Regions from separate parts of the Pseudomonas sp. H1_G08 genome, predicted to be linked through region 2. Evidence: predicted binding sites of a transcription regulator. Region 2 holds the regulator's gene; each other region holds the start of a gene.
What was found. The regulator FliA, encoded in region 2, starts transcription of late flagellar genes. The targets are predictions, from matches to a motif close to CTAAAGTTTNNNNNNNNNNNGCCGNTAA.

Region 1: AB4N85_RS17150 (methyl-accepting chemotaxis protein) is a predicted target of FliA. The motif match lies at 7,528-7,555, and genes of this name have one in related genera.
Region 3: AB4N85_RS23585 (methyl-accepting chemotaxis protein) is a predicted target of FliA. The motif match lies at 8,412-8,439, and genes of this name have one in related genera.

Annotation. Positions count from the first base shown of each region.
Region 1 covers NZ_CP162822.1:3,782,675-3,793,348, reverse strand. Annotated here, with positions in the region: gene AB4N85_RS17185 (methyl-accepting chemotaxis protein) at 1-140, shown strand, start outside; gene AB4N85_RS17180 (flavin reductase family protein) at 358-957, shown strand; gene ggt (gamma-glutamyltransferase) at 1,011-2,843, opposite strand; gene AB4N85_RS17170 (bacteriocin immunity protein) at 3,060-3,308, opposite strand; gene AB4N85_RS17165 (bacteriocin immunity protein) at 3,359-3,628, opposite strand; gene AB4N85_RS17160 (S-type pyocin domain-containing protein) at 3,638-4,885, opposite strand; tRNA gene AB4N85_RS17155 (tRNA-Met) at 5,112-5,188, opposite strand; gene AB4N85_RS17150 (methyl-accepting chemotaxis protein) at 5,304-7,361, opposite strand; gene AB4N85_RS17145 (MFS transporter) at 7,794-9,011, shown strand; gene ychF (redox-regulated ATPase YchF) at 9,156-10,256, opposite strand; gene pth (aminoacyl-tRNA hydrolase) at 10,279-10,674, opposite strand, start outside.
Region 2 covers NZ_CP162822.1:641,914-652,587, reverse strand. Annotated here, with positions in the region: gene AB4N85_RS03000 (ParA family protein) at 1-21, opposite strand, end outside; gene motD (flagellar motor protein MotD) at 65-955, opposite strand; gene AB4N85_RS02990 (flagellar motor protein) at 968-1,708, opposite strand; gene AB4N85_RS02985 (protein-glutamate methylesterase/protein-glutamine glutaminase) at 1,708-2,853, opposite strand; gene AB4N85_RS02980 (chemotaxis protein CheA) at 2,903-5,188, opposite strand; gene AB4N85_RS02975 (protein phosphatase CheZ) at 5,242-6,030, opposite strand; gene AB4N85_RS02970 (chemotaxis response regulator CheY) at 6,049-6,420, opposite strand; gene fliA (RNA polymerase sigma factor FliA) at 6,588-7,328, opposite strand; gene fleN (flagellar synthesis regulator FleN) at 7,325-8,155, opposite strand; gene flhF (flagellar biosynthesis protein FlhF) at 8,272-9,612, opposite strand; gene flhA (flagellar biosynthesis protein FlhA) at 9,624-10,674, opposite strand, start outside.
Region 3 covers NZ_CP162822.1:5,184,981-5,195,654, forward strand. Annotated here, with positions in the region: gene AB4N85_RS23565 (DUF2339 domain-containing protein) at 1-3,021, shown strand, start outside; gene AB4N85_RS23570 (DUF3999 domain-containing protein) at 3,018-4,382, shown strand; gene AB4N85_RS23575 (class 1 fructose-bisphosphatase) at 4,720-5,730, shown strand; gene AB4N85_RS23580 (DUF924 family protein) at 5,734-6,336, shown strand; gene AB4N85_RS23585 (methyl-accepting chemotaxis protein) at 6,444-8,336, opposite strand; gene AB4N85_RS23590 (hypothetical protein) at 8,618-8,872, shown strand; gene AB4N85_RS23595 (lipocalin family protein) at 8,902-9,471, shown strand; gene AB4N85_RS23600 (formimidoylglutamate deiminase) at 9,593-10,674, opposite strand, start outside.

The DNA.
Region 1 (10,674 bases), 2.8 Mb from region 2:
TGATGACCGACGGCAAGCTTCAGGCCGAACAGGGCCTGGCGCTGGCGGCGGAGGCGGGCACGGTGATTGTCGAGATTCAGGACGGTGCGCAGAAAGTGGTGGATGCGGTGGGGCAGTTTGCCAATCAGCTCTCTCACTGACACCGCACTGATCGTTCCCACGCTCTGCGTGGGAATGCCGTCCGGGACGCTCCGCGTTCCTTCGCTGGCGTGACGCAGAGCGTCACAGGATGCATTCCCGCGCAGAGCGTGGGAACGATCACCGAGGGGCAGCGCCGCATCTGCTCGCTCCCACAGGTTCTGTGTTTCGCCAGTGACAGCGCTACAATCGGCTCCTTTTCCCCCGGAGCAGATCCCCATGAGCGACTCCCAACGCCGTCCGGTACCCCTGAACAAAGCCTATCGCCTGCTCAATCACGGGCCGACCGTTCTCGTCAGTGCCGCTCACGACGGGCAGCGCAACATCATGGCCGCCGCCTGGGCCATGCCGCTGGATTTCGAACCGCCGAAAGTCGCCGTCGTCCTCGACAAATCCACCTGGACCCGCCAGTTGCTCGAAGCCTCCGGCACATTTGTGCTGAACGTGCCTTGCGTCAATCAGGCCGATATCGTGCAAACCGTCGGCAATACGTCCGGCCTGGAAATCACCCGTAACCAGGGGCACGACAAATTTCAGGCGTACGGCCTGCACACCTTTGCCGGCGAACAGGTTGAAGCGCCGCTGCTCGAGGGTTGTGTTGCCTGGCTCGAATGCCGCCTGCTGCCAGAGCCGCGCAATCACGAGCAATACGACCTGTTCCTCGCCGAAGTCATCGCCGCCCAGGCCGATGAGCGTGTGTTCAGCGATGGGCGCTGGCATTTCGAAGGGCAGGATGGATTGCGTACCTTGCACCACGTGGCGGGGGGGCATTTCCTGAAGATTGGGGACGGGGTGGATGGCAAGACGTTGGCGGTCTGATTTACTCCCGGGAGAAGGCCTGCTGCTCGGCAGGCCTTTTTCAATGCGGTGTTTCAGTCCCCCAACGCTTCTCCCTCACGCCGAGGATCGGCACCCCCCGTCAAGGTCGCTTTGCCCTGCGCATCCTTCACCCGCACGATCGCTTGGGTGCCGCTGGTCATGTCGATTTCACTGACCGTGTGCCCTTTGTCTTTCAACGCCTGAATCAGCACCGGGCTGAACTGTCCCTGTTCCAGTTCGGTGGGACCGTTGCGGCTGCCGAAGTTGGGCAGGTTGATTGCACTTTGTGCATCGAGGTTCCAGTCGAGCAGGCCGATGGTGGTTTTCGCCACGTATTCGATGATTTGCGAGCCGCCGGGCGAGCCGACCGTGGCGACAAATTCACCAGTGTTGCGATCAAAGATCAGCGTCGGCGCCATCGACGAACGTGGGCGTTTTCCGGGTTCGACGCGGTTGGCGACTTTCTGCCCGTTCTCTTCGGGGATGAACGAGAAGTCGGTCATCTGGTTGTTCAGCAGAAAACCCTGAACCATCAGGTGCGAGCCGAACGCGGCTTCGATGGTGGTGGTCATCGATACTGCGCCGCCGAGATCATCCACCGCCACCACTTGCGAGGTCGAGATGCGCAACGGCGAGCGGTCCGGTGCGTAGGCAACCTGCACGCCCGGCGGTGTGCCCGGTTTGGCGCTGCCCATGCTGCGCTCGCCGATCAGGCTGGCGCGGCTGGCCAGGTAGGCCGGATCGAGCAGACCTTTGACCGGTACCGGGACGAAGTCGGTGTCGGCCACGTATTGCGCACGATCGGCATAGGCCAGACGTTCAGCCTCGGCGATCAGGTGCACTGCTTGCGGCACCGGTTCGATGCCGGCCGGCTTATCGGTTTTCGTTGGTTTGAGCGGGGTCAGCGACAGGCGTGGGTCGCGAGTCTCCAGCGCCTGCAACGTGCCGAGAATCTGCGCCACGGCGATCCCGCCCGACGACGGTGGCGGCATGCCGCAGACCTGCCAACGCTTGTAGTCGGTACACAGCGGCGCGCGCTCCTTGGCCTGATAACGCTGCAAATCGTTCAGCGACAGGCTGCCGGGGTTGGCGTGCTGTTGAACCCTGGCGACGATCTCTTCGGCGATCGGACCTTTGTACAGCGCATCGGCACCTTCGCTGGCGATACGTTTGAACACGGCAGCCAATTTCGGGTTTTGCAGGCGTGTGCCGACAGCTTTGACGCTGCCATCGTCATTGAGGAAGTACGCGGCCATGTCTGGCGACTGGCGTATCAGTGGATCGGCAGTCAGCAGCGAATGCAGGCGCGGGGAAATCGCAAAGCCTTGCTCGGCCAGTTTGATCGCTGGCTCAAACAGCTTCGCCCAAGGCAAGCGACCGTGTTGTCGATGCGCCAGCTCCAGCGCCCGCAATACCCCGGGCGTACCGACCGAGCGCCCGCCGATCTGCGCTTGCGTAAAGGCCATCGGTTTACCGTCAGCCTTCAGGAACAGCTTCTCGGTGGCCCCGGCCGGCGCCGTTTCGCGGCCGTCATAGGTGCGCACCTGCTTGCCATCCCACAACACAATCATCGCCCCGCCACCGATCCCGGAAGACTGCGGCTCAACCAGCGTCAACACCGCCTGCATCGCAATCGCCGCATCAATCGCCGAACCACCCTGACGCAACATCTCCCGCCCGGCTTCGGCCGCGAGTGGATTGGCAGCAGCGGCCATGTGTTTATTGGCATGACGGGTTTGCAGATCAGTGCGGTAACCGGAAGCGGCTTCCGGTGCCAGCGGCAACGAAGAAGAGGGCGGGGCGTTGCATGCGGTGAGGGTCAGAGCGCTGACAAGCAGTGTCAGGGCTGGCAGGTGAAAGCGCTTCAAGGGCTGGGCTGGAAACACGCGGGCTCTCCGTCCGTGGGGTAGAAGTCTTCGGGGACTTTATCGAGTGGGCCGGCGGGGTGCAAACTGCGTGGGGATTACAGCCCTCCCGCTCAGCGGCCGCGCCAATCGATCGGCCGAAAACGATGCCCTTGTGGGAGCGAGCCTGCTCGCGAAAGCGGTAGCTCGGGTGGTGCGATCTTCTTGAGAGTGATGCAGGGTTAGTGAGTCAGAAACTCATTGCTTGAAGCCCGGCAGACCATGGGTAGAGCGCCACTTTTTCACGATTTCGGTAATGCTCTCGGCTGTTTGTTGTTTCATATCCTCGGGCCAATAGATAAGGTCAGTGCCCGCTGGGTGCTCACACAGACGTACAAATTCAAACAACAGCGGATCGAGAATCTCGTCTGGGCTTGTGTTGGCTGCAAGAACAGATTGCACAAATTTCAAGAATTCTGCTTCGGTGTAGTCGGATATGTTAGTCATAACGTTCTCAAGTTGAAGTTCCACAGTTCAAATGAAACGGGCGGCAGGATTCATGTCTTGAACCCAGGTAGTCGATTCGCTTCGCGCCATGCCATGACTGTACGAGCTATTCCGGCAGATGTTGTATCTGCTCCGGGCTCGGGGTAGTAGATCAGATCCATCCCGCTCGGATGTCCTACTATCTTGTTGAAGTGCATAATCAATGCATCTGCACGGAGATCTGTCGGCGCTATATCCTCCTTTCTTATTTCATCTATGAGATCAATGAAATCCTGCTCGGTATAGTCGGAAAAGCTGCTTTTGATGAATGGGTCGCTCATGCTATGCCCTTATTTACGGTGTACGTCGACATGGTTTTTGGGTGTGTAGACCCTTAGGTTATCTACGTTGTAGATATCACCACCTTCGGATATCGGTTCCACATGATGAATCTCATGAGAGATCCTTTTCCCTGCTGCATCACCTAAGCGGGCGCGGGGCGCATTTCCGTTGCGCATACGTCGTAGATTATCTTCGCTGACCTGTTGTGCCACTGCGCTGTCTTTTGAGGCAACGGCCCAAAAAGCCCGCCTAAACGAATCAAAACTAGAATATTCGCTCCCTCTGAGTTTATCCGCGATGCTGGTCGGAATAGGGGCGCCACCCTGAGCTTGAGCATGGTCAAGCCAAATACCGCCCACATCCTCACCCACCCCCGTAACGATCCCCGGCGTCAGCCTCGCCGGCCTTGAATAAACCACATACAACGACTTCAGCCCGGTGTCCGCCGGGAACACCAGAATACAATCCTCGGCCGTTACATCCTCGCCCGGCAGACCCTCAATCTGGCTATCGGTGTTGTCCGGGATCGGGTGGACGAGGATCGGGTCGAGTGCCTCACCGTGGTCGGGATAAACCAGCGGAGGCATCGATCCCAACGGCCCGCGTTGCGGCGTCCAGAGAATGGTGATGCCGTTGAGCTTGGCCTCCATGGCGGTCTTGTCGGCGTTCCACTTGACGTTCACCGTGCGTACGGCGTCGTCGCCAGAGGCGCCGGAATGGATGCCGTAAACCCGCAGAACACCTTCGGCATCACGACGAAACTGGAAGCGCACGCGCGTGGTGGCGCGGCTCATGCGGCGTAGTTCTTCGTCGGTGTGAAGCGTGCCGTCGGCCATTTTGCTCGGCAGCATTCCCAGCACGAACACGCTGGCCGGCCCGCCGGCGCCACGGATGGCCCAGTTCAGGCGCTGTTGCAAAATCCCGCCGCCGGCCAGACGCCCCAAAGCCAGGTCGGCACCTATCGCCGTCGCTACAGCGGTACTGGCGGAGGGCATGAGCATGGCGCCGGCGACCATGATCTTGCCGAAGTTGCTGGCTGGCTCCTCGGCAGTGCCAGCGTCCGTGCGACACCAGTTGTCCGGCGTGCAGGACTTGGCAAAGACCCTGTCTTCGCGTGGCTTGGGCGCAGGCCACTCATCCTTCTCGATGTGCACCGGCTCCGGCGCTTTCGGTGGAAGCAAAGTAAACCAGGCCCTGCCACCGCTATACGGATTTAATAACCAGTCATCGTCGAGAAGGTATTTGTATTGAGGCATGCCAACTCCCTGTATGGCGCTGAGTCGAGCCAGGGGAGCTTGTCGGTATAGGAGCGATTCGGGGAGAGAGCGACAGGTGGCTGATGCTACGAAAGATCCGTTTCGTACCAGAGATCTACTTTTTTCTTACGGAGGCATCTGAATTGCATGCAGGGAGCGGGAGGAAAAGGACTTTTCTCGAGGCATAAAAAAACGGCCTACCTTTCGGTAAGCCGTTTTTAGTACTTGGTGGCTACACAGGGACTTGAACCCCGGACCCCAGCATTATGAATGCTATGCTCTAACCAACTGAGCTATGTAGCCAAGTGGCGCGCATTATTCCCCTGAAATGGCAAAGCGTCAAGCGTAAATCGAAAATATTTCTTCCTGTTTTCAACTGCTTATCCTCCAGCCCCGAAAATCGGGGCCGGGGAGGGCGTCAGCGCAGTTGGAATCTGGCGGTATTGGCGCTCAGTGCCTCGCTACCCTGGCTCAAGGTGTCCGCCGCGAGGTTTACGGCGCGTGCGCCTTCGAGCAAACGCACCGCCGCTTGATCGACCTGCTGGATATTGCCGCTGACTTCGTCGGCAGTGCTGGCCTGTTCTTCAACCGCTGTGGCGATTTGCGCCAGGGTGTCGGTGACACTCTGTACGGCGCTGGCGATTTCTCCCAGGCGTTCGCCGAGTCCGGTGACTGCTTCGGCATCCGATTGCGCCTGACCACAGGCGGCTTCCATCAGGCTTACCGCTTCGTTGACCGTGGCGCGCAGGCTGTCGACGGTGCCGGCGATCTGCGCGGTGGACGATTGCGTGCGCTGCGAGAGGCTGCGCACCTCGTCGGCGACCACGGCAAAGCCGCGACCCTGTTCGCCGGCGCGGGCGGCCTCGATGGCGGCGTTGAGCGCGAGCAGGTTGGTCTGCTCGGCGACGCCGCGAATGGTATCCACGACCAGTTGAATCTGCTGGCCTTGCTCGCTGACCCGGCCAAGCGCGGCGGCGGTATCGTTAAGGCGCTGATTGAGCTGCTGAATGCTCGCCGTGGTGCGTTGGCTGTCGCGGCTGCTGTCGGCGGCGATGCGCCGGGTTTGCTGGGCGCTGCCGGAGGCCTGTTCGCAACTCTGCGCGACGCCTTGCGAGGTGGCGGCCAATTGCGTGGCGGCAGCGGCGATCTGGCTGATCTGCAATTGCTGCGCTTCGACTTCGCTCAGGGCGCCGCTGGAGTGTTGGTTGAGGCTGCGCACCGCGTTGCTCAACTGCGAGGTCTCGTGGTCGACGCCGAGCATGCTGCTGCGCAATTGCACCACAGCGACGTTGAGCGCGGTGCTGATCGCTGCCAGCTCATCGCGCCCCACCACCGGCACTTGCAGGCTCAGGTTACCGTCGCGCAAGGCTTCGGCGAGCAAGGTGATGCCGCTGGCGCTACGGCGGATCGAGGCTTGCAGGCAAACGAACAGGTATAACGCGGCCAACAGCAGGCAACCGAAGATTGCGGCGACAACAATGAACTGGCGGATCGCCGAGCTGTAATACGCATCGAGCCGCTGATCCAGCGCGACCAGGGATTGCTGGCGCAGGGAAGCGAGGTCGGTGAGCAGCGCGTCGAGGCTGCGTTCGAAGTCCTCTGGCTTGAGGTTGATGCTGCCGCCAAACACACCGTCGTCGAGGACTTTCAGGCCGCTGTCGAGGTGTTTCAGGCTGTCGTGATACTGGCCGGCCCAAGCTTGCAGCTCGGCTGGCAGACGCGCCTCCAGCAGGCCGGCGGTTTTCACCAGTTGCTCGCGGGCGTCACCAATGCGGCTGCGCAGGTCGCGCAACTGCAGGCGGCTCTGCAGGGTGAACTGACCGGAGACGACCGAAGCCTGGCCGACTGCGGCGAGACGGCCGACCCGCTCGATCAGGTCCGGCGCGTGCTGCGTGGAAATCTGCGTCAGCAGGTAGGTTTCCAGCCACGGTGCAAGGGTCAGGCGATTGTCCATGACGATCTGCTCGCGCAAGGCTTGCAGCGCGCCCAAGGCATTGGTGAAGCGGTCATAACCGTCCGGCCACCAGCCGACACTGCTCAAGCTTTTCGAATCAAGGCCATTGAGTGCGGTTTGCAGCGCCTGAAAGCGCTCGAGGATTGCGCCGTCGGCGCCTTGCTGGTTCAGGGCATTGCCCAGCTCCGTGGTGGCTTGCAGCACCGCCGGTTGCACGCCGTCGAAGGCGGCCATGGCGGCGAGAGTGGCCGGTGTCGGCTGACGATTGGTCTCGGTGGCGCGCCAGCGGGCGGCGCGGTCGCGTTGAGCGGCGAGCAGGTTGTCCAGCGCATCCAGCGCGAGCAACTGACGCACGCCGGCACGTTCGCCGGAGATCAGATTGAGCTTCTCGCGATAGTCATGGCCGATCATCAACAGGCTGCCGGCCAGCGGCAGAATGAACAGCAGAAACAACAATTGGAATTTACCTGCGAAGCCAAACCGCCCCAGCAATTTGATCCCCGGTGAAAGGAAAGCCTGCATGCCTCATGACTCCTCTGGACACCACGCACCATTGGCGTGCATCGCGAACCTTTCGGCTGCGACCTGTGCCCTCTAAAAGGCCTCGAAAGTTCATCCTCGCCCGCTCTGTAGGCCGGCTCTGTAGCGAAACTTCCCATTGTCGAGCGCCTTTGTAAGGCGATCGTGTTCAAGGGCAGAAGCAAGGCAAGATTCAGACCATGGCGTTGCGCTATCACCTTCGCCACCAACGATCCCCTGTAGGAGCTGCCGAAGGCTGCGATCTTTTGACTTTGATGCTTAGAAGCAAGATCAAAAGATCGCAGCCTTCGGCAGCTCCTACGCGAGATAGGAATGTTGGTTAGTTAGCTGGCTAAGGGGATAGCGCTGGCGCACCGAAAAATGGCACATTGACGCACCTGCCTGCGGGCACCCATCTGCTGTCCGGAATTTTCCATGGCTATCAGCAACGTCCAGACCGCCGCTGCCTCGGCGACCGCTGCTCCGCAAAGCAGCCCTTTGGTGATGCGCATCATCGGCGCGGTGGCGCTGGCGCATCTGATCAATGACCTGATCCAGTCGGTGCTGCCGTCGATCTACCCGATGCTCAAGGCCAACTATGGCCTGACGTTTACCCAGGTCGGCCTGATCACCTTGACCTTTCAGTTGACCGCGTCGCTGTTGCAGCCGTGGGTCGGATATCACACTGATCGCCACCCCAAACCGTGGCTGTTACCGGCAGGCACGGTGTGTACCTTGATCGGCATTCTGATGATGTCGGTGGTCGGCAGCTTCCCATTGATTCTGCTGGCGGCGGCGCTGATCGGCATTGGCTCGTCGACCTTTCATCCGGAAGCCTCGCGTGTTGCCCGGCTGGCCTCGGGCGGCCGGTTTGGTCTGGCGCAATCGACCTTTCAGGTCGGCGGCAATGCCGGCTCCGCGCTTGGCCCATTGCTGGCGGCGGCGATCATCATTCCCTTCGGCCAGGGCAATGTGGCGTGGTTCGGTCTGTTCGCAGTGTTTGCGCTGTTCGTGCTGTACCGCATCAGCCGTTGGTACGCCAACCACCTGAACCTGTTCAAGCTCAAGGCCGGCCAAGCCGCGACGCACGGCTTATCGAAGGGCAGGGTGACCAGTGCCTTGGTGGTCCTGGGGCTGCTGGTGTTCTCCAAATATTTCTACATGGCCAGTTTCACCAGCTACTTCACCTTCTACCTGATCGAGAAGTTCGACCTGTCGGTGGCGAGTTCACAATTGCACTTGTTCCTGTTTTTGGGCGCAGTGGCGGCGGGGACGTTCTTCGGCGGGCCTATCGGCGACAAGATCGGGCGCAAGGCAGTGATCTGGTTTTCCATCCTGGGGGTGGCGCCATTCACCCTGATCCTGCCGCATGTCGATCTGTTCTGGACCAGCATTCTCAGCGTGGTGATCGGTTTCATTCTGGCGTCGGCATTCTCGGCGATCGTGGTGTACGCGCAGGAACTGGTGCCAGGCAATGTCGGGATGATTGCCGGGATCTTCTTCGGACTGATGTTTGGTTTCGGCGGGATTGGCGCAGCGCTGCTCGGGCATCTGGCGGATGTGCACGGGATTGAGTACGTGTATTTCCTTTGCTCATTCCTGCCGTTGTTTGGTGTGTTGGCGATCTTTCTCCCGCGTACTAAAAAAGCTTGAGATCAAAAGATCGCAGCCTTCGGCAGCTCCTACAGGGGATAGATGTACATCTGTAGGGGCTGCCGAAGGCTGCGATCTTTTAACAATCTTTCGGGCACAAAAAAGCCGCGTATCAAACGCGGCTTTTTCTTGTGCGGCTGTTGCTTAGACGTTGAAGCGGAAGTGCATCACGTCGCCGTCCTTGACGATGTAATCCTTGCCTTCCAGGCGCCACTTGCCGGCTTCTTTGGCGCCGGCTTCGCCCTTGTACTGGATGAAGTCGTTGTAGGCGATGACTTCGGCACGGATGAAGCCTTTTTCGAAGTCGGTGTGGATCACGCCGGCGGCCTGTGGTGCGGTGGCACCGACCTTGACGGTCCAGGCGCGGACTTCTTCGACACCGGCGGTGAAGTAGGTCTGCAGGTGGAGCATTTCGTAACCGGCGCGGATCACGCGGTTCAGGCCAGGCTCTTCCAGGCCCAGGGCCTCGAGGAACATGTCCTTCTCTTCGCCATCATCGAGCTCGGCGATTTCCGCTTCGATCTTGTTGCACACCGGAACGACCATGGCGCCTTCTTCTTCGGCGATGGCCTTGACCACGTCCAGGTGCGGGTTGTTCTCGAAACCGTCTTCAGCCACGTTGGCGATGTACATGACCGGCTTGGTGGTCAGCAGGTGGAAGCCCTTGATCACGGCTTTCTCGTCCGCGCTCATGTTCTTCATCAGGCTGCGTGCCGGTTTGGCTTCGGTGAAGTGCGCGATCAGTTGCTCGAGCAGAGCCTTCTGAACCACGGCGTCCTTGTCACCGCCCTTGGCGTTGCGCGCGACTTTCTGCAGTTGTTTCTCGCAGCTGTCGAGGTCGGCGAAGATCAGTTCAAGGTCGATGATTTCGATGTCGCGTTTCGGGTCGACGCTGTTGGACACGTGGATCACGTTGTCGTCTTCGAAGCAGCGCACCACGTGAGCGATAGCGTCGGTTTCGCGGATGTTGGCCAGGAACTTGTTGCCCAGGCCTTCACCTTTCGAGGCACCGGCGACGAGGCCGGCGATGTCGACGAATTCCATGGTGGTCGGCAGGATGCGCTTGGGATTGACGATGGCCGCCAGCGCTTCCAGGCGTGGATCAGGCATCGGCACGATGCCGCTGTTCGGCTCGATGGTGCAGAAGGGGAAGTTCTCCGCCGCGATACCGGATTTGGTCAGGGCGTTGAACAGGGTGGACTTGCCGACGTTAGGCAGGCCGACGATGCCGCAATTGAATCCCATGGTGTTTCCCCTCGGGTAAAAGTCAGGCCTTCTGGCTGTGCAGGTTTTTCATCGCGCGGTTCCATTCCCCGGCGAGGATATCCGGCAGCACGCCGAGGGCAAAGTCGATGCTGGCATCGAGTTTTTCCTGTTCGGCGCGTGGCGCACGACCCAGGACGAAATTTGAAACCATACTGGCAACGCCTGGGTGGCCGATGCCAAGCCGCAGACGGTAGAACGTATTCTGATTGCCCAGTTGCGCAATGATGTCGCGCAACCCGTTGTGACCGCCATGGCCGCCGCCCTGCTTGAGCTTGGCAACGCCCGGAGGCAAGTCGAGTTCGTCATGCGCCACGAGGATTTCTTCAGGCTTGATGCGGAAGAAACCGGCGAGTGCCGCCACGGCCTGGCCGCTGCGGTTCATGTAGGTGGTGGGAAT
Region 2 (10,674 bases):
GGCGACTGCCCAGACTCTCATTCAGTTCGTTCCTCCCGGCCAGGTTGATTGGCCGAGACATGCTTCAGCGTGTTAATGCGGGCGACGGAGAATTGACGGCACTCTCGCGTCCCGGCGTCTTGACCGGGGTCGGTGCAGTTTGTGTGCCAGCGCGCTTCAACGCCGCGTCCGGTTGCGCATTGGCGGTTCCGGTGCCCGTCAGGCTGCGGCGCACATCGAGATTGCGCGACACCACCAGCACCACGCGGCGGTTCTTCGCCCGGCCTTCGACCGTGGCGTTATTGGCCACCGGCTGGAATTCGCCGTAGCCCACCGACGCCAGTCGCCCAGGGTTTACGCCCTGCATGGCGAGCATGCGCACGATGCTCGCCGAGCGCGCCGAGGACAGTTCCCAGTTGGTCGGGTACTGCGCGGTGCGGATCGGTTGATCGTCGGTGAAGCCTTCGACGTGGATCGGGTTATCGAACGGTTTGAGGATCGCCGCGACCTTGTCGATGATGTTGAACGCGATGTCGCTCGGCATGGCGTCGCCGCTGCCAAACAACAGGCTGGAATTGAGCTCTATCTCGACCCACAACTCGTTGCCGCGCACGGTCATCTGGTTGGAGCTGATCAAGTCACCGAAGGCGGCACTGATGTCATCGGCGATGCTTTTCAGTGGATCGCTGGCCCCAGAAATACCGGCGTCGACCTGTTCGGCATCCTTGACCAGCGGCTTGGCCGGGGTCACGGTTTTCGGTCGTTCGTCGCCGATCGGGATCGGTTTGAGCGAGCGGTCGGAGTCGGTAAACACGCCGATCAGCGCTTCGGAAATGACTTTGTACTTGCCTTCGTTGATCGACGAGATCGAGTACATCACCACGAAAAACGCGAACAGCAAAGTGATGAAATCCGCGTAGGACACGAGCCAGCGCTCGTGATTCACGTGTTCTTCCTGGTGGCGACGACGAGCCATGAGGTTATTCCCTTAGTCCATGAAGCCTTGCAGCTTCAACTCAATGGAACGAGGGTTTTCACCTTCGGCGATCGACAGAATTCCTTCCAGCAACATTTCGCGATAACGCGACTGCCGCAACGCGATGGACTTGAGCTTGGCCGCGACCGGCAAGAGGATCAGGTTGGCACTGGCCACGCCATAGATGGTCGCGACAAACGCCACGGCGATACCGTTACCCAATTGCGACGGATCAGCGAGGTTGCCCATCACGTGAATCAGGCCCATCACCGCACCGATGATGCCGATGGTCGGCGCGTAGCCGCCCATGCTCTCAAAGACCTTGGCCGCTTCGATGTCGCGGGATTCCTGAGTGTAGAAATCCACTTCGAGAATGCTGCGAATCGCCTCCGGCTCGGCGCCGTCGACCAGCAGTTGCAGACCTTTGCGCGAGTAGCTGTCAGGTTCGGCGTCGGCCACGCCTTCGAGGCCGAGCAAGCCTTCCTTGCGCGCCGTAAGGCTCCAATTGACCACGCGGTCGATGCCGCCGGCCAGATCGACACGCGGCGGAAAGAAGATCCAGCCGAGAATCTGCATGGCGCGCTTGAACGCACTCATCGGCGATTGCAGCAGCGCAGCACCGACCGTGCCGCCCAGCACGATCAGCGCCGCCGGGCCGTTGGCCAGCGCGCCGAGGTGACCGCCTTCAAGGTAGTTGCCGCCGATGATGGCGACGAACGCCATGATGAGGCCGATAAGGCTGAGAACATCCATCAGATACACGCCTCGACGATGTGCTTGCCGATGTCGTCCAGACCATACACCGCGTCAGCAAGATCGGCTTTGACGATGGCCATCGGCATGCCGTAGATCACGCAGCTTGCCTCATCCTGCGCCCACACCGAACTGCCGCCCTGCTTGAGCAGACGCGCGCCTTCGCGGCCGTCGGCGCCCATGCCGGTCAGTACGACTGCCAGAACTTTGTCGCCGTAGGACTTGGCTGCAGAACCGAAAGTGATATCCACGCACGGCTTGTAATTCAGACGTTCGTCACCCGGCAAAATCTTCACCGCGCCACGGCCGTCGATCATCATCTGCTTGCCACCCGGCGCCAGCAGCGCCAGGCCCGGACGCAGGATGTCGCCATCCTCGGCTTCCTTGACGCTGATGCGGCAGAGCTTGTCGAGACGCTCGGCAAACGCCTTGGTGAACGCCGCCGGCATGTGCTGGATCAGCACGATCGGCGCCGGGAAGTTCGCCGGCAACTGCGTCAGTACGCGTTGCAGCGCGACCGGGCCACCCGTCGAGGTGCCGATGGCAACCAGTTTGTAGGCTTTGCGTTTCGGTGCCGGCGACGAAGCACTGGCAGCGGATGCACGGGCAGGCGCAGGCGCAGGTGCCGGACGTGCCGGGACAGGGCTGCTGTGGCTCGTGTGGCTGCCGTAGCTCGACGCTGCCGGAGCAGGCGTCGGCGCTGGCGCAGCGGCGGGAGCCGGCGCGCTGTAGGCACTGAAACGACGGTTACTGCGCGAGATGCTGTGGACTTTCTCACACAGCAACTGCTTGACCTTTTCGGGGTTGCGCGAGATGTCTTCGAAATTCTTCGGCAGGAAATCCACCGCGCCGGCGTCCAGCGCATCGAGGGTTACCCGCGCGCCTTCATGCGTAAGCGAGGAGAACATCAACACCGGGGTCGGGCAGCGCTGCATGATGTGCCGCACTGCCGTGATGCCGTCCATCATCGGCATCTCGTAGTCCATGGTGATCACGTCAGGCTTGAGGGCCATGGCCTGATCGATCGCCTCTTTACCGTTGGTGGCCGTGCCGACCACCTGGATGCTCGGATCCGCCGAAAGAATTTCCGAGACGCGGCGGCGGAAAAAACCCGAATCGTCCACCACCAGGACTTTGACTGCCATAAACACTCCATTAGGTGCAGCGGCGCGTCATCGCGCCGCCGCCCCGGATTCAAATACGCTTTGTGGCGTAACGCTTGAGCATGCTTGGAACATCGAGAATCAGCGCAATGCGGCCGTCACCGGTGATGGTGGCGCCGGACATGCCCGGAGTTCCCTGGAGCATTTTGCCCAGTGGCTTGATGACCACTTCTTCCTGGCCGACCAGTTGATCGACGACGAAGCCGATCCGCTGAGTGCCCACCGAAAGAATCACCACATGGCCTTCGCGCTGCTCTTCGTGAGCGGCGGAGCTCACCAGCCAGCGCTTGAGGTAGAACAATGGCAGCGCCTTGTCGCGCACGATCACCACTTCCTGACCGTCGACGACGTTGGTGGTCGACAGGTCGAGGTGGAAGATTTCGTTGACGTTGACCAGCGGGAACGCGAACGCCTGATTGCCGAGCATGACCATCAGCGTCGGCATGATCGCCAGGGTCAGCGGCACCTTGATGACGATCTTCGAACCCTGGCCCTTGGTCGAGTAGATGTTGATCGAACCGTTGAGCTGGGAAATCTTGGTCTTCACCACGTCCATGCCGACACCACGGCCGGACACGTCGGAGATCTCGGTCTTGGTCGAGAAACCCGGGGCGAAAATCAGGTTGTAGCACTCGGTATCGCTCAGGCGATCGGCGGCGTCCTTGTCCATCACACCGCGTTTTACCGCGATCGAACGCAGAACGTTCGGGTCCATGCCTTTGCCGTCGTCGGAGATCGACAGCAGGATATGGTCGCCTTCCTGCTCGGCCGCCAGCACCACGCGACCGCCACGGGCCTTGCCCGATGCTTCGCGTTCTTCCGGCGACTCGATGCCGTGGTCGACAGCGTTGCGCACCAAGTGGACCAGCGGGTCGGCCAGAGCCTCGACAAGGTTTTTGTCGAGGTCGGTTTCTTCGCCCACCAGTTCCAGGTTGATCTCTTTCTTGAGCTGACGTGCGAGGTCGCGAACCAGACGCGGGAAGCGCCCGAAGACCTTCTTGATCGGCTGCATCCGCGTTTTCATCACGGCGGTCTGCAGGTCAGCGGTGACCACGTCGAGGTTCGACACAGCCTTGGACATGGCTTCGTCGCCGCTGTTGAGGCCCAGACGCACCAGACGGTTACGCACCAGCACCAGCTCGCCGACCATGTTCATGATCTCGTCGAGCCGCGCGGTGTCGACGCGCACGGTGGTTTCCGCTTCGCTGGCCGGCTTTTCTGCCGGGGCAGCAGCTGGCGCGCGGGCCGGAGCCGGTGCAGCAGCGGCGGCCGGTTTCGGCGCCTCGGCTTTCGGTTCAGGCTTGGCGGCAGGCTTCGGCGCAGCAGCGGCAGCCGGAGCTTTCGCCGCTGGCGTGGCGACGCTCGACACGGAGCCGGCAGTCGCAGCGCTGGCGTCAAACTTGCCTTTGCCGTGCAGTTCGTCGAGCAGCGATTCGAATTCGTGATCGCTGATCAGGTCACTGCCGGCCGCAGCGGCTGCCGGTGCAGCAGGTGCTGACGGGGCCGAAGCGATGGCCGATTCCAGCGCGTCAACGGCGAAGTTGCCCTTGCCGTGCAACTGATCGAGCAAGGCTTCGAATTCGTCGTCGGTGATGTCCGAGCTGTCGCCCGTAGCAGGCGCGGCCGGAGCAGCCGGCGCTGCTGGTGCCGCCGGAGCGACCGCATCGACAGCAAACTGGCCTTTGCCATGCAGTTGATCGAGCAGCGATTCAAATTCGGCGTCGGTGATTTCATCGCTGGCCGCCGTGTCGGCAACCGGCGCGGGAGCAGCAACAGCGGCCGGAGCCTCGGCCTGGGCCTTGACGGCGTTCAGCGAGTCCAGCAGTTGTTCGAATTCGTTATCGGTGATGTCGTCCGAGGAGTCGCTTTCAACGACCAGTTCTTCGATCATCTCGGCAACCGGCGAAGCCGGGGCTTCATCCGCCGATTGCGGTTCGGCCAGACGCGCCAGCGCGGCCAACAGTTCCGGCGTGGCAGCGGTGATCGGTGCACGCTCACGGACTTCGCTGAACATGCTGTTCACCGCGTCCAGTGCTTCGAGCACAACGTCCATCAGTTCTGCATCAACGCGACGCTCACCCTTGCGCAGGATGTCGAACACGTTTTCGGCGATGTGACAGCACTCCACCAGCTCATTGAGCTGAAGGAAGCCGGCGCCCCCTTTTACAGTGTGGAAACCGCGAAAAATTGCATTGAGCAGATCTGCATCATCCGGACGGCTTTCCAGCTCGACCAGTTGTTCGGACAGTTGCTCAAGAATCTCGCCGGCCTCAACCAGGAAATCCTGAAGGATCTCTTCATCGGCGCCGAAGCTCATTAATGGGGTGCTCCTACAGGTCTAAAAACCCAAAAAACCCGAATTCCGAAACTCTAGAATCCAAGGCTGGATAACAAATCGTCCACATCGTCCTGACCGGACACAACGTCTTCTCGTTTATCGGCATGAATCTGCGGACCTTCACCCTGCGAGAGATGTTTTTGTGGATCTTTTTCAGCAAGCATTGCGGCGCGGTCATGTTCGATGCCCGCAAAGCGGTCGACCTGACTGGCCATGAGCACGAGTTTGAGCAGATTGCTTTCGACTTCGGTGACCAGTTGGGTCACACGCTTGATCACTTGACCTGTGAGGTCCTGGTAATCCTGAGCCAGCAGGATGTCGTTGAGGTTGCTCGACACCGCACGGTTGTCCGTGCTGCTGCGTGACAGAAAACCGTCGACCCGGCGCGCCAGTTCACGGAACTCTTCAGCCCCGACCTCGCGACGCATGAAGCGGCCCCAATCGGCGCTCAACGTCTGCGCTTCATCAGCGAGACTGTTGACCACCGGCGTGGCGCTTTCCACCAGATCCATGGTGCGGTTGGCCGCGGCTTCCGTCAGCTTGACCACATAGCCCAGGCGTTCGGTGGCGTCGGTGATTTGCGACACTTCCTCGGCCTGCGGCATGTGCGGATCTATCTGGAAATTGACGATCGCACTGTGCAGTTCACGTGTGAGCTTGCCCACTTCCTGATACAGGCCGCGGTCACGGGTCTGATTGAGCTCATGGATCAGTTGCACCGCGTCGCCGAACTTGCCTTTTTCAAGGCTCTCGACCAGTTCGACCGCGTGTTTTTTCAGGGTCGATTCGAAATCGCCCTGTGATGATTCGTTATGCTCCATAGCTCCCCCGCGCATTCATCAGCCGATGCGTTCGAAAATCTTCTCGATTTTGTCTTTCAACGCCTGAGCCGTGAAAGGTTTGACTACGTAACCGTTCACACCGGCCTGAGCGGCCTCGATGATCTGCTCGCGCTTGGCTTCAGCAGTCACCATCAACACCGGGAGGTGCTTGAGTTTCTCATCGGCGCGCACGTGACGCAGCAGGTCGATACCGGTCATGCCCGGCATGTTCCAGTCCGTTACCAGAAAGTCGATGCTGCCGCTGTTGAGCACCGGAATGGCAGTGGTGCCATCGTCGGCCTCGACGGTGTTGGTGAACCCAAGATCGCGCAGCAGGTTCTTGATGATCCGCCGCATCGTTGAGAAGTCATCAACGATGAGGATTTTCATGTCTTTGTTCAATTCGACCTCCAAGCAGTCTTAAACGCGCCCAGCACCTGGACGCGCCACTTCAATCAATCGGCGCAGCACTTAAAGTTTGTCTGGAGCACAACGGATCGAGACCGGCGCCGTTCATCACCGCACCAGCCTCGTTTCGCAGTGTCCCCACACTGCCTTCAGCGCGCTCGCCACTCCCCCAAACGCCCCCGCAGACGGGCCGCGCACTGGCTGTGTAACTGGCTGACCCGCGATTCACTGACGCCAAGGACTTCACCGATCTCCTTGAGGTTCAGCTCTTCGTCGTAGTACAGCGCCAACACCAGTCGCTCACGCTCCGGCAAATTGGCAATCGCGTCCGCCAGCGCCGCCTGAAAGCGTTCATCTTCCAGATCGCGTGACGGCTCCATATGAGCACTGGCGCCATCCTCGTGCAGCCCTTCGTGTTCGCCGTCCTGCAACAGGTCGTCGAAACTGAACAGGCGACTGCCCAAGGTGTCATTCAGAATCCCGTAGTAATCGTCGAGACTCAATTGGAGTTCGGCCGCAACCTCGTGATCTTTAGCGTCACGGCCGGTTTTAGCTTCAATCGAGCGAATCGCGTCGCTGACCATCCTGGTATTACGGTGAACCGAGCGTGGTGCCCAATCCCCTTTGCGCACTTCATCGAGCATCGCGCCGCGGATTCGAATGCCCGCGTACGTTTCGAAACTGGCGCCTTTGCTGGCGTCGTATTTGGTCGAGACTTCCAGCAAACCGATCATCCCGGCCTGGATCAGGTCTTCGACCTGCACGCTGGCCGGCAGGCGCGCCAGCAAGTGATAGGCAATGCGCTTGACCAGTGGCGCGTAGCGCTCGATCAATTCGTATTGCGCGTCACGCGCCGACTTTTTGTAAAGATTCATGCCACTGGCGGTCATATCACAGGCCCTGCGGTTTGCTGCACGAGACGCTCGACGAAAAATTCCAGATGCCCGCGCGGGTTGGCGGGCAGCGGCCAGGTATCGACCTTCTGGGCGATGGCCTTGAAGGCCAGTGCGCACTTGGAACGGGGAAAGGCTTCGTAGACGGCGCGCTGCTTCTGCACTGCCTTGCGCACGCTTTCGTCGTATGGCACGGCGCCGACATATTGTAGGGCGACGTCGAGGAAGCGATCCGTGACCTTGGTCAACTTGGCGAACAGGTTGCGCCCTTCTTGCGGGCTCTGCGCCATGTTGGCCAGCACGCGGAAGCGGTTCATGCCGTAGTCGCGGTTGAGCAACTTGATCAGCGCGTAAGCGTCGGTGATCGAAGTCGGCTCGTCGCAGACCACCAGCAACACCTCTTGCGCGGCACGAACGAAACTGACTACCGAGTCACCAATACCCGCAGCGGTGTCGATCACCAGCACGTCGAGATTGTCGCCGATGTCGCTGAACGCCTGGATCAGGCCGGCGTGTTGCGCCGGGCTCAAGTGCACCATGCTCTGCGTGCCGGAGGCCGCCGGCACGATGCGAATCCCGCCCGGGCCTTGCAACAGCACGTCGCGCAGTTCGCAACGGCCTTCGATAACGTCGGCCAGTGTGCGCTTGGGTGTCAGCCCCAGCAGAACGTCGACGTTCGCCAGGCCCAGGTCGGCGTCCAGCAGCATGACCCGACGGCCAAGCTCTGCCAGCGCCAGCGACAAGTTCACTGACACGTTAGTCTTGCCGACGCCACCTTTGCCGCCGGTCACCGCGATCACCTGTACGGGATGCATGCTGCCCATGTTATTTCTTTACCTTGTCTTGCATAGACGGAGGCCACATTACTGGCTGCGCGTTCCTGATCGGAACAATGCGTGGCAGACCATCGATGTAGGTACAAAAACTGTTCATGATTACCTCAGCCAACCTGCTTGGTCGGGCTGTGATAGATATCAGCGAACATGTCAGCCATGGCTTCTTCGCTGGGTTCTTCCTGCATTTGCACGCTGACGGCGCGGCTGACCAATTGATGACGACGCGGCAGATGCAGATCATCCGGAATCCGTGGGCCATCGGTCAGGTACGCGACCGGCAATTCATGACTGATCGCCAGGCTCAACACTTCGCCGAGACTGGCCGTTTCATCCAGTTTAGTCAGGATGCAGCCGGCCAGCCCGCAACGCTTGTAACTGTGATAAGCGGCGGTTAGAACCTGTTTCTGGCTGGTGGTTGCCAGGACCAGATAATTTTTTGAGCGAATGCCACGCCCGGCCAGGCTCTCAAGCTGCATGCGCAACGCCGGATCACTGGCTTGCAGGCCGGCAGTATCGATCAAAACCACGCGTTTGCGTAGCAGTGGATCCAATGCCTGCACCAGCGACTGACCCGGATCGACGTGCGTTACCGGCACGTTGAGGATGCGCCCGAGGGTTTTCAATTGTTCCTGCGCGCCGATGCGGAAGCTGTCCATGCTCACCAGCGCAACGTTCTGCGCGCCGTACTTGAGCACATAACGCGCGGCAAGCTTGGCCAGCGTGGTGGTCTTGCCCATGCCGGCCGGGCCGACCATGGCAATCACACCGCCCTCTTCCAGCGGCTCGACTTCCGGTACGGCAATCATCCGCGCCAGGTGCGCCAGCAGCATGCGCCAGGCCTGACGGGGTTCTTCGATATCGGTGATCATCGCCAACAGATCGCGCGACAGCGGGCCGGACAGGCCGATGCGCTGCAGACGGCGATACAGATTGGCCTGGGCCGGACGGCTGCCTTGCAGCTGATTCCAGGCCAGGGTGCCGAGTTGCACTTCCATCAGCTCGCGCAGGCTGTTCAATTCAAAACGCATCGAATCCAGCGCACGCGGATCGACGCCCGCCGAGGCCTGCGCAGGCGCTGCGGCCGGGCGCGTCGGTGCGGCGTAGGTCGGCTCGCTCAGCGGCTCGGCGGCGGTCAGCGGCAGGCCTGCGGTCAACGGCAGCCCGGCGAACAACTGCTGATTGGTGTTGCCGTCGGCTTCGCCACGCAGGCTCAGCTCGGCCTGGGCGGTGACGATGCGCGACTGGGTCTTGCGCAGCTCGTCTTCGAGTTCCATGTTCGGAACCCGTGGCGCCAGCGCCGACAGTTTGTAATCCAGAGCCGCCGTCAACTCGACGCCGCCGGCAATGCGGCGGTTGCCGATGATGGCGGCATCAGCGCCCAGCTCATCGCGAACCAGCTTCATGGCCTGACGCATATCGGCGGCAAAAAAACGCTTAACTTGCATAAACCACTACCTCAGCCGTTGGGCCCTACTGTCGCAACGATGGTCACTTGCTTGTTGTCCGGTACTTCCTGGTAGGCCAGCACATGCAGGCCTGGCACTGCGAGGCGGCCGAAGCGCGAGAGCATCGCGCGAATCGGGCCGGCTACCAGCAGGATCACCGGTTGGCCTTGCATTTCCTGACGCTGGGCCGCTTCGATCAACGAACGCTGCAGCTTCTCGGCCATGCTCGGCTCCAGCAGAACGCCCTCTTCCGAGCCTTGTCCTGCCTTCTGCAGACTATTGAGCAATATCTGTTCCAACCTTGGTTCCAATGTGATTACAGGCAGCTCGGACTCAGTGCCTACAATGCTTTGGACGATTGCACGGGATACGCCGACCCGCACAGCGGCGACCAGCGCGGCGGTATCTTGACTCTTGGCAGCGTTGTTCGCGATCGCTTCGGCGATGCTGCGAATGTCGCGCACCGGCACGTGCTCGGCGAGCAGCGCTTGCAGGACCTTGAGCAACTGCGACAGCGAAACCACGCCCGGCACCAGCTCTTCCGCCAGTTTCGGCGAGCTCTTGGCCAGCAATTGCATGAGTTGCTGCACTTCCTCGTGGCCAATCAGCTCACTGGAGTGCTTGTACAGAATCTGGTTCAAGTGCGTGGCGACCACGGTGCTCGCATCGACCACGGTGTAGCCGAGCGATTGCGCCTGGGCGCGCTGGCTGATTTCGATCCACACCGCCTCCAGGCCGAAAGCCGGATCTTTGGCGTTGATACCGTTGAGCGAGCCGTAGACCTGACCCGGGTTGATCGCCAGTTCGCGATCCGGGTAGATCTCGGCCTCGGCGAGAATCACGCCCATCAGCGTCAGCCGATACGCGCTCGGCGCCAGATCGAGGTTGTCGCGGATATGCACGGTCGGCATCAGAAAGCCCAGATCCTGCGAGAGTTTCTTGCGCACACCCTTGATCCGCGCGAGCAATTGCCCACCCTGATTGCGGTCCACCAGCGGAATCAGGCGATAGCCGACTTCCAGGCCGATCATGTCGATCGGCGTCACGTCGTCCCAGCCCAGC
Region 3 (10,674 bases), 1.4 Mb from region 2:
GCCACCGAAGGCATGGTGGTGCCGATCGAGTTGCGTTACGCCGGTGTTGCGGCAGCGGCGTTCGCCTTGCTTGCGCTGGGCTGGTGGCTGCGCCGACGCAATAGCAACTATGCGTTGATGCTGCAAGGCACCGGGATCGCGGTGTTGTACCTGACGGTGTTTGCGGCGATGCGTCTGCATCCGTTGCTTGATCCGTCCGCTGCACTCGGTTTGCTGGTCGCGGTGACGGTGTTCTCGGCCATTCTGGCGATCACTCAGGATGCACTGGGGTTGGCCGCAGCGGCAGCGTTGGGCGGTTTCGCCGCGCCGATTTTGACTTCTACCGGCGAAGGCAATCACGTCGCACTGTTCAGTTATTTCGCCTTGCTCAACGCCGGCATTCTCTCCATCGCCTGGTTCAAGGCCTGGCGCCTGCTCAACCTGATCGGTTTTGTCGGGACCTTCGGTATCGGTTTCGCCTGGGGTCTGCGTTCCTACACCCCGGAACTGCTGTGGAGCACCGAGCCGTTTCTGATTGTGTTTTTCCTTATGTACCTCGCCATCGGCCTGCTGTTCGCCCGGCGCAAATTGCGCGAGATGGCGGATGCCCCGCCGGACGCTGACCGCGAGGCGTTGCTGCAATGGTCGGCCCGCAAGGGCGATTACGTCGACGGCACCATGCTGTTCGGCCCGCCGATCATTGGCTTCGGTCTGCAGTTTGCGCTGGTGCAGCATCTCGAATTCGCGGCGGCGTTCAGTGCTCTGGCGCTGGGCATGATCTATATGGCACTGGCCAAAGTTTTGATGGGCGGGCGGGCGATGCTGCTGGGCGAAACCTGCCTGGCGCTGGGGGTGATTTTTGCCAGCCTGGCGATTCCGCTGGGGCTCGATGCGCGCTGGACGTCTGCGGCGTGGGCCGTGGAAGGCGCGGGGATTTTCTGGCTCGGCTTGCGTCAGCATCGACCGTTTGCCCGGGCCTTTGCCTTACTGCTGCAACTGGGTTCGGCACTGGCGTTTCTCAGCCAGCTGCAACTCGGCGAGAGCAGCCTGCTCGACGGCGCACCGCTGGGCGCGCTGATGCTTGGCGCCGCGCTGCTGTTCAGTTTCTTCCAACTGCGCAAGGCTACGCCCGAGCAAACATTGCCGTGGGAAAGGCAAGGACTGCCAGTGCTGGCGTGTCTGGGCCTGACGTTCCTGTATCTGCTGGCACCGTTGTTCCTGTTCATCCAGGGCACGGCGATCAGTTGGGCCTTGGCCGGGTTGGCGACTTTGTTCGTGGGGCTGCGGATTCAATCACGCACATTCCTGTTTACCGCGTTTGCCGTGCAGTTGCTGGGCGGCGCGTTGTTCCTGCTGCGCCTGCAAACTGCCGGTGAAGATTCGGCGGCGGTGTTCAGCGCTGGCTGGAGCGGTTTGCTCAGTGCGTCCTTGATCGGACTGGCCTTGATTGGCGGCATGCTGCTCGCGGCTCGCGATGAGATGGTGCGCGCTGATGCGCGTCTGCTGCGCGGCTTGTCGGTGGTGTTGCTGGCGGGGTTGGTGCTGATCAATCTGGCGGTGCTGTTCGTGCTGCCGTGGCAAACCGCGAGCGCGGTGTGGGCGGCCAGCGGTTTGCTGATCATCTGGCTGAGCCTGTACCTGCAACAGCGTCTGAGTTTCGTTTTCGGCCTGCTGTTGCAGGTGATCGGCGGCGCAGCGTTTCTGCTCGCCGGCCCCGAATGGCTCGGGTCGCTGTCTAGCGAAGAGTTGAAACCGTTGGCCCATGGCGGCTTCTGGACGCCACAGGTGCTGGGGCTGGCCGCGCTGATCGGCGCGTGGCGCTTGCAATTGGGCAACCATGCCACGGCTTTTGATGCCTTGAGTTTGCAGCGCTTGTCGCAAGTGCTGCTGGTCTGGGGCGCCGGTTGGTGGACGCTGGCGTGGGTCAGCGAGATCCTGCGATTCGCTTCGCCGAACCTGCAAGGCACATTGTTGCTGCTGGTCGCTGCGATCAGTGTTGCGCTGTGGACGCTGTTGTCGCTGCGTCTGAAATGGCCGGCGCTGGGGTTGCTCTGCACCTTACTGATTCCGGCGGCGGCGCTGGTTTTGCTCGGCGCTTGGCATTCGCGCTACCACCCGGCCGCCGACTTCGGCTGGCTGGCGTGGCCGGCGCTGTTCGCGGTGCACTTCTTCAGCCTGTGCCGCTTGGCTTCGCTGTTGCCGGCGCGCGCATTGAGCGCGGCCCATGTGTTCGGTTGCTGGCTGTTGATTGGGGTGCTGGCGCTGGAGTTGCGTTACGGCCTGCTGTTGTTGGCCGAGCAGTACAACGCGTGGCGGTGGCTGGGCTGGGCGATTCTGCCGAGCCTCTATCTGTTGCTGATGGCTGCTCCCCGTTCGTGGCCGTGGCCGGTGGCCGCATTTGCCCGCGAGTACCGCTTGTACGCAGCGGCACCGCTGGCGGTGCTGATGCTGGCGTGGTTCTGGCTGGCCAATGGCGTCAGCGATGGCAATGCCGAACCATTGCCTTACGTGCCGCTGCTCAACCCATTGGAGCTGGGTCTGCTGTTTGCGCTGTTCGGCGTTTATGCCTGGTCGCGCAGCGCCGTCGCGCAGCTGTCGATCCGTCAGGATCATGCCGACAAGGCTACGCAACTGATCGCCGGTGTGTCGCTGTTTGCCTTCTGCACCGCACTGGTCACCCGCGCCGCGCATCACTGGGCCGGCATCCCGTTCGAGCTTGATCAACTGCTCGCGTCGATGCTGGTGCAGGCCGGCCTGTCGATCGTCTGGACGTTGATGGCGCTGGGGCTGATGATCGGCGGCCATCTGCGCCATCGCCGCGAAGTCTGGCTGATCGGCGCGGCGCTGATCGCGCTGGTGGTGGCCAAGCTGATTTTTGTCGAACTGAGCAACCGTGGCGGCCTCGCCCGGATCGTCTCGTTTATCGGCGTTGGCATGTTGCTGCTGGTGGTCGGCTACTTTGCGCCGCTGCCACCCAAACGCGTCGAGGCTGAACCGGCGGCGGACAAACCCGCGCCGGAAACCGAAGGAGTTGCATCTTGAGTCGCATGCTGAATCTGGGTTGGTTGGCGCTGGGCGTGGTGATGGTCGCTGGCGCTCAGGAAAAACCGGCGGACTTCGCCACGCAGTTGCCGTTGACGGTGAGCGGCAATGGCCCGTGGTATCGCCTCGACCTGCCGCTGAGCGCGCAATTGCAGGCGCGCCAGACCGATCTCAGCGACCTGCGTGTGTTCAACGCCGCCGGCGAAGCGCAGGCCTACGCCTTGGCTCGCGAATCGGCGCAGACCCGCGACGACGGCAAGCTGCACGAGGTCAAATGGTTCCCGCTGTACAACGCCGCCGACGCCAGCGAGCGCGCGCCGAATGTGCGCGTGCAGTCGACCACCAACGGCACCCTGGTCGAAGTGCAACCGTCCTCGCAACTGGAGGCGGGCGAAGAAGTGCTGCGCGGCTGGCTGCTCGATGCCAGTGCGATCAAGGCACCGTTGCAGCAGTTGATCCTCGACTGGACCAGCGAGCGCGACGGTTTCCAGCGTTTCAGCATCGAGGCCAGCGACGATCTGCAGCACTGGCAGTCATGGGGCGAGGGCCAGGTGGCACGGCTGACCTTTTCCGATGAGCGCATCGAACAGCACGAAGTGACCCTGCCGGGGCAGACCGCGCGCTATGTGCGCCTGCTGTGGGAGTCGCCGGGTTCGGCGCCCGTCCTGACTTCGGCGCAATTGAAAAGCAGCGACCCGCGCAACCTGCCGCTGCCTTTGGTCTGGTCGCCCAGCGTGGCCGGCAGCAGCACCAAGTCCGGGGAATACATCTGGCAGTTGCCGATGGGGCTGAATGTCGAGCGGGTGCAGATCGAGCTGAAACAGCCGAACAGTCTGGCGCCGGTCACGTTGGCCGGCCGGCGCGAGAGCAACTTGCCGTGGCAGCCACTGAGCAGCGGTTTGCTGTATCGCCTGAGCCAGAACAATCAGGACGTGGTCCAGAACGAAATCCCGCTGTCCGGGCAGACCGTGCAGCAACTCAAGCTGACCGTGGATGAGCGCGGCGGCGGTCTGGGTGAGCAGGCGCCGGACCTGAAATACGCGGTGCGCGCCACGCAGGTGATCTTCCTCGCCCGGGGCGAAGGGCCGTACAGCCTGGCCTTGGGCAATGCCACGGTGAAAACGGCGAACCTGCCGCTGGCAACGTTGATTCCGGATTTCAAGCCAGAAAAGCTGGCGAGCCTGGGCAAGGCGACGGTGCAGGACGAAGCGAAGGCCACGCAAACTTCGGCGGCGACGACGGCTGCGGTGGCCGGGACTAATTGGAAGAAGTTCGGCTTGTGGGCAGTGTTGCTGCTCAGTGTGGTGTTTCTCGGGGCGATGGCGTTCAGCCTGTTGCGCAAACCGCCAGCCAATACCTGAGCATGGCCGGCGCTGCGCGCCAATCGCTGGCAAGCCAGCTCCCACAGTGACTCGGTCGTTCACATATTTTGTGTACACCACACATCCTGTGGGAGCTGGCTTGCCAGCGATGGCGGCCGGTCAAACAACAAAATCATCAAACTGCCGCTATCACTCAATCACCACCCGCCCCATTTCCAACTACGCTCAAGCCGACACCTGAACTCTCCACCAACAATCACGTCTCATACAGGCAAATACACCCAGGCGCACGTTAGCCGGCGTCTTCGCTCGCTAGGTTTTCAGACTCCCTGTAAACTGCGCGGGTTTTCCGCCCCCCATTCCACCGGAGCCGTCCATGTCCCGCGTTACCTTGAGTCGCTATTTGATTGAGCAGACCCGCAGCAACAACACTCCTGCCGATCTGCGCTTTTTGATCGAAGTGGTAGCGCGTGCCTGCAAGGAGATCAGCCACGCCGTGTCCAAAGGCGCCCTGGGTGGTGTTCTGGGCAGCATGGGCACCGAGAACGTGCAAGGCGAAGTGCAGAAGAAGCTCGACGTGATCTCTAACGAGATCCTGCTCGAAGCCAACGAATGGGGCGGTCACCTGGCCGGCATGGCGTCCGAAGAAATGGACAACGCCTACCAGATCCCGGGCAAATACCCGAAAGGCGCATACCTGCTGGTCTTCGACCCACTGGACGGCTCGTCGAACATCGACATCAACGCCCCGGTCGGCACGATCTTCTCGGTATTGCGTTGCCCGAACGAATACCTGAGCCAGAACGAGCCGCTGAACGAAAAAGCCTTCCTGCAGCCAGGCACCCAGCAAGTGGCCGCCGGTTACGCCATCTACGGCCCGCAGACCATGCTGGTGCTGACCCTGGGCGACGGCGTCAAAGGCTTCACCCTGGACCGCGAAATGGGCAGCTTCGTACTGACTCACGAAGACATCACCATCCCGGAAACCACCCAGGAATTCGCCATCAACATGTCCAACCAGCGCCACTGGGAAGCCCCGGTACAGCGCTATGTCGGCGAGCTGCTGGCCGGTGAAGAAGGTCCGTTGAAGAAGAATTACAACATGCGCTGGGTCGCGGCAATGGTCGCTGACGTCCACCGCATCCTGACCCGCGGCGGTCTGTTCATGTACCCGCGCGACAGCCGCGAGCCGTCGAAACCGGGCAAGCTGCGCCTGATGTATGAAGCCAACCCGATGTCGTTCCTTGTCGAACAAGCCGGCGGCGCGTCCACCGACGGTCACCAGCGCATTCTCGACATCCAGCCGGAAGGCCTGCACCAGCGCGTTGCAGTGTTCCTCGGTTCGAAAGAAGAAGTCGCCCGCGCCACGGCCTACCACAAGGAATAAACCATGCACGCGCCCTGGCAGCCGTTACTCGACTGGTGGTTCGGACACGCCGAATCAGCCAGCGAAGTAGCGGCCGAAAAGGGCAAGTTGTGGTTCGGCAAGCGAAACAGCCAAGACCTCGAAGCGCAGACGCGTTTCGGGGTCTTTGTCGATCAGGCCCTGGCCGGCGAATTGACTGAGTGGACGCAATGTCCCGAAGGCTGGCTGGCGGTAGTGCTGCTGCTCGATCAGCTGCCGCGCATGATCTATCGCGACACTCCCAAAGCCTTTTCGGGTGATCTGCGCGCACAGAAGCTTGTCGCGCAAGGCATTGCAGCGGATTTCGATCGGCAGTTGAAACCGATTCAGCGTGTGTTCATTTATCTGGTGTTCGAACACTGCGAAAACCTCGCGGTGCAGAACGAAGCCGTTTCCAGATTTATTGAATTGGTGGCTGAACAGCCAGAGTCGGAGCGGGCGGTGTTTGCCGATAACCTGGACTATGCCGAGCGGCATCGGAAGGTGATTGCCCGGTTTGGCCGGTTTCCGCATCGCAATGCGGTGTTGGGGCGGGAGTCTACGTCTGAGGAATTGGAGTTCCTGTCCAGGCCCGGCTCAAGATTCTGAATCTTCAGTGCGGCTTATGCCGCTTTCGCGAGCAGGCTCGCTCCCACAATTGAAATGCATTCCACTGTGGGAGCGAGCCTGCTCGCGAAGAGGCCTGAGGCTGCAGCTTAGATCCTGAAGCTGCCGACCAGATGCTTCAACCGCGCCGCCTGCTGCTCAAGGTCCGAACACGCGCGCAACGTCGCCTGCAAGTTCTCCACGCCTTCCTGATTCAGCGTGTTGATCTCGTTGATATCAACGTTGATCGACTCGACCACGGCGGTCTGTTCTTCGGTCGCGGTGGCTACCGACTGGTTCATCCCATCGATTTCGCCGATGCGCTGGGTCACGCTGCCCAGGCGCTCGCCGGCCTGGTTGGCGATGCCGACGCTGCTTTCGCTCTCGCGTTGGCTCTCGGTCATGATGGTTACCGCCTGGCGTGCGCCGACCTGCAGCTCTTCGATCATCTTCTGCACTTGCTGCGCCGAATCCTGGGTGCGGTGCGCGAGGTTGCGCACCTCATCGGCGACCACGGCGAAACCGCGTCCGGCCTCACCGGCACGCGCGGCTTCAATGGCGGCGTTGAGTGCGAGCAGGTTGGTCTGCTGGGAAATGCTGGTGATCACTTCGAGAATCTGGCCGATGTTCACCGTGTTGCTGTTCAGCGTTTCGATGTTGCCGCAGGAGTCGCTGATCTTCGCCGACAGTTGTTGCATGGCGTAAATGGTTTTATCCACCACCTGCTGGCCGTCGACCGCGAGGCTGCGCGCATCGCTGGAGTGCTGCGAGGCGAGCGCGGCGTTCTGGGCGATTTCCTGGGCGGCGGCGCCGAGCTGATTGATCGCGGCGGCGACGCTGTTGGTGCGGCTGGCCTGCTGGTCGGAGTTGTACATCGACGAGTTCGAGGCAGCGACCACACGCAGGGCGACTTCGTTGACCTGGCCGGTGGCCGAGGACACTTCGCGGATCGACGTATGAATGCGTTCGACGAAGCGGTTGAACGACGTACCCAGCGCGCCGAATTCATCATTGCCGTGAATCACCAGACGTTTGGTCAGATCGCCTTCGCCTTCAGCGATGTCATGCATCGCACGGCCCATGGTCAGCAGCGGTTGCATCAGCACGCGAATCAGCATGCCGAGCAGGCCGATGATGATCAACACGGCGATGACCATGGCGATCAGTGCCGAGGTGCGGAATTCGCTGAGCATCGAGAACGCGGTGTCTTTGTCGAGCACCAGCGCCACGTACCAGTCAGCCGATGGCACGCCGTTGACGTGGGTGAAGGAAATCAACTGGGTCTTGCCGTCGAACTCGACTTCTTTCAGGCCCGGGCTGACTTTGGGCGCACCGTTCGGATAAGCCTCGGCCAGTGTTTTGAGCACCAGCTTGCTGTCCGGATGAATCAGGATTTTCCCTTCGGCGCTGACAATGAATGCATGACCGTGGCCGCCGAAGTTCAGCGAGTTGATGATCGCGCTGACGCTGGTCAGATCGATGTCGGCACCGGCGACGCCGAGCATTTGGCCCTGACGCTGCACCGGGGTGGCGACGGTGATGACCAGTTTGCCCGACGAAGCGGCTATGTACGGTTCGGTGACGATGGTCTGCTGCGCGCTGTTGGCCGCTTTGTACCAGCCGCGCGCGCGTGGATCGTAGTCCGGCGCACGGTTGCCGGCCGGCACCGAGAACATCACGCCGTCAGCGCCACCGAAATAGCTGAGCTGGAAATTGCCGGTGTAGGCGGGCAGGTCGATGATGCGCTTGAGGCTGGCGGGCGCGTTGCCGTCGACTGTGACCTGCTGCGACAGCGATTGCAGCAGTTGAATGCGGCTTTCCAGCCAGGTCTGGATGTTGCTGGTGGTCAGGCTGCCCAGTTCCTGCATGGTCGCTTCGGTGCTGCTGCTCAAGGCCTGACGCTGGCGATAGTCGTTGAAGAAGATGAAACAGGCGAACGCAACGGCCACCACAAGGGCGGCAGCCAACAGAATTTTGTGGCTGAATTTCATGTTTCTGGTCATCGAATGAACTACCGCGAAGGGGCTGGTCAAGAAAGGGCGGCAATTTGCCATATTCGGCAGCGTTGCGCTGCTCTTATTTCGACCGCGCCGCGCCAAAGATTAGGCGTTTGCAGGGAAAGTCGACGAAATGCTCGACGGCTTCACAAAGTTTTTGATTTACCGACAAAAGCCGGACGGGCGGGCTGATAAATAGGCGTTCGGTCACGGAACCAGATGACACTTTTCTCTTCTAAGCTTCTGGTTGGCACCATGCCATCCCCCCTCGTTCCAGGAGTTTCACCATGTCGCTGCGATCTATCGCCCTGCTGTCGTTTTGCGTGCTGTTGGCCGCATGCAGCAAGGTCAATCAGGAAAACTACTCCAAGCTCTCGGCCGGCATGGCCAAGTCCGAAGTGGAAACCCTTCTCGGCAAGCCCACCGATTGCTCGGGCGCGCTCGGTATGTCCAGCTGCACCTGGGGCGACAAGAACAGCTTTATCAGCGTGCAATACGCCGGTGACAAAGTGCTGATGTTTTCCGGCCAAGGCCTGAAGTAAACCGGGGCTTCGCGCCCACGGAGAAAAAAATGAAGCGGTTATTGCTGATCCTTTTTGCTGGCCTGGTACTGGCTGGCTGCGCCACTTCCGGCGTCGACCCGTTGGCGCCCAAGACCGTCAACAGCGTCAATCTCAAGCGTTATCAGGGCACCTGGTATGAACTCGCACGCTTGCCGATGTACTTCCAGCGCCACTGCGCGCAATCCGAAGCCCATTACACCCTCAAGCCTGACGGTAATGTCGGCGTGCTCAACCGTTGCCTGACTCCGGAGTGGCAGTGGGAAGAAGCCAAGGGCACGGCTTATCCACAAGTGCCGGGCAAGACCGACAAGCTCTGGGTCGAATTCGATAACTGGTTCTCGCGCCTGGTGCCGGGTGTGGCGAAGGGCGAGTACTGGGTGTTGTATGTCAGCGACGATTACAAGACCGCCATCGTCGGCGATCCGAGTCGCAAGTACTTGTGGCTGCTGTCACGCACACCGACAGTCAACGGTGTAGTGCGTGAAGAATTGCTGAGCAAGGCGCGTCAACAGGGTTACGACACCACACGCCTGATCTGGCGGGCGTCGGATCGGCAGATGGCCAAGACCTCCAATTAAGCCGCTATACAAATCAAATGTGGGAGCGAGCCTGCTCGCGAAGAGGGTGTATCAGTCGACATGAATATTGACTGATACACCGCGTTCGCGAGCAGGCTCGCTCCCACAGTTTGGTTTTGGGTCAGCCCAAGAGATCGCGCAGGACCTGGGTGAAGGCTCGGGCGCTTTCCTCTTCGCCAGCATGCCGGCCATCACGCACCACCCATTGACCATTGACCAGCACATCGCGCACCTGGCGATCGCCGCCGGCGAACAACCAGCGATTGAGAATCCCGTCCCCCGCAGCCGTCGCCAGATACGGATCGCTACCGTCCAGGACAATCCAGTCCGCGCGCTTGCCCACTTCCAGCGCACCAATCGGTTGACCCAGCGCCTGCGCGCCGCCGTCCAGCGCCGCGTCATACAGCGTGCGGCCGACCATCGGCTGCTGCGCGCCATACAAGCGATTGCGCCGCTGGTCACGCAGACGCTGGCCATATTCCAGCCAGCGCAATTCTTCCACCACGCTCAGCGACACATGGCTGTCGGAGCCAATGCCCATGCGCCCGCCCTGGGCAAGAAAGTCCACCGCCGGGAAAATCCCGTCACCCAGATTCGCTTCAGTGGTCAGGCACAGCCCGGCGATCGCGCGACTGTTGGCCATCAGCGTGACTTCTTGCGGATTGGCGTGGGTTGCGTGGACCAGACACCAGCGCTGATCGACTTCAGTGTTCTCGTACAGCCATTGCAGCGGACGACGACCGCTCCAGCTCAGGCAATCGTCGACTTCCTTTTGCTGTTCGGCGATGTGTATGTGCACCGGGCATTGTTTGTCACTGGCCGCCAACACTTCGCTGATTTGTTGTGGCGTCACCGCCCGCAGCGAGTGGAAACACAGGCCCAGCGATTGCGCCTTTTGCTGCGCCAGTAATGGCTGCAACCGCGCTTGCAGATTCAGATAGTTTTCAGTGCTGTTGATAAAGCGACGCTGGCCATCGTTTGGTGTCTGCCCGCCGAATCCGGAATGACTGTAGAGCACTGGCAGCAGGGTCAGACCGATGCCGCTTTCGCTGGCGGCCTGACTGATGCGCAGTGCCAGTTCGGCAGGATCGGCATACGGCTGGCCGTTGCTGTCGTGGTGCACGTAGTGAAATTCGGCGACCGAGGTGTAACCGGCCTTGAGCATTTCGATGTACAGCTGACGGGCGATGATGCCGAGCTGAT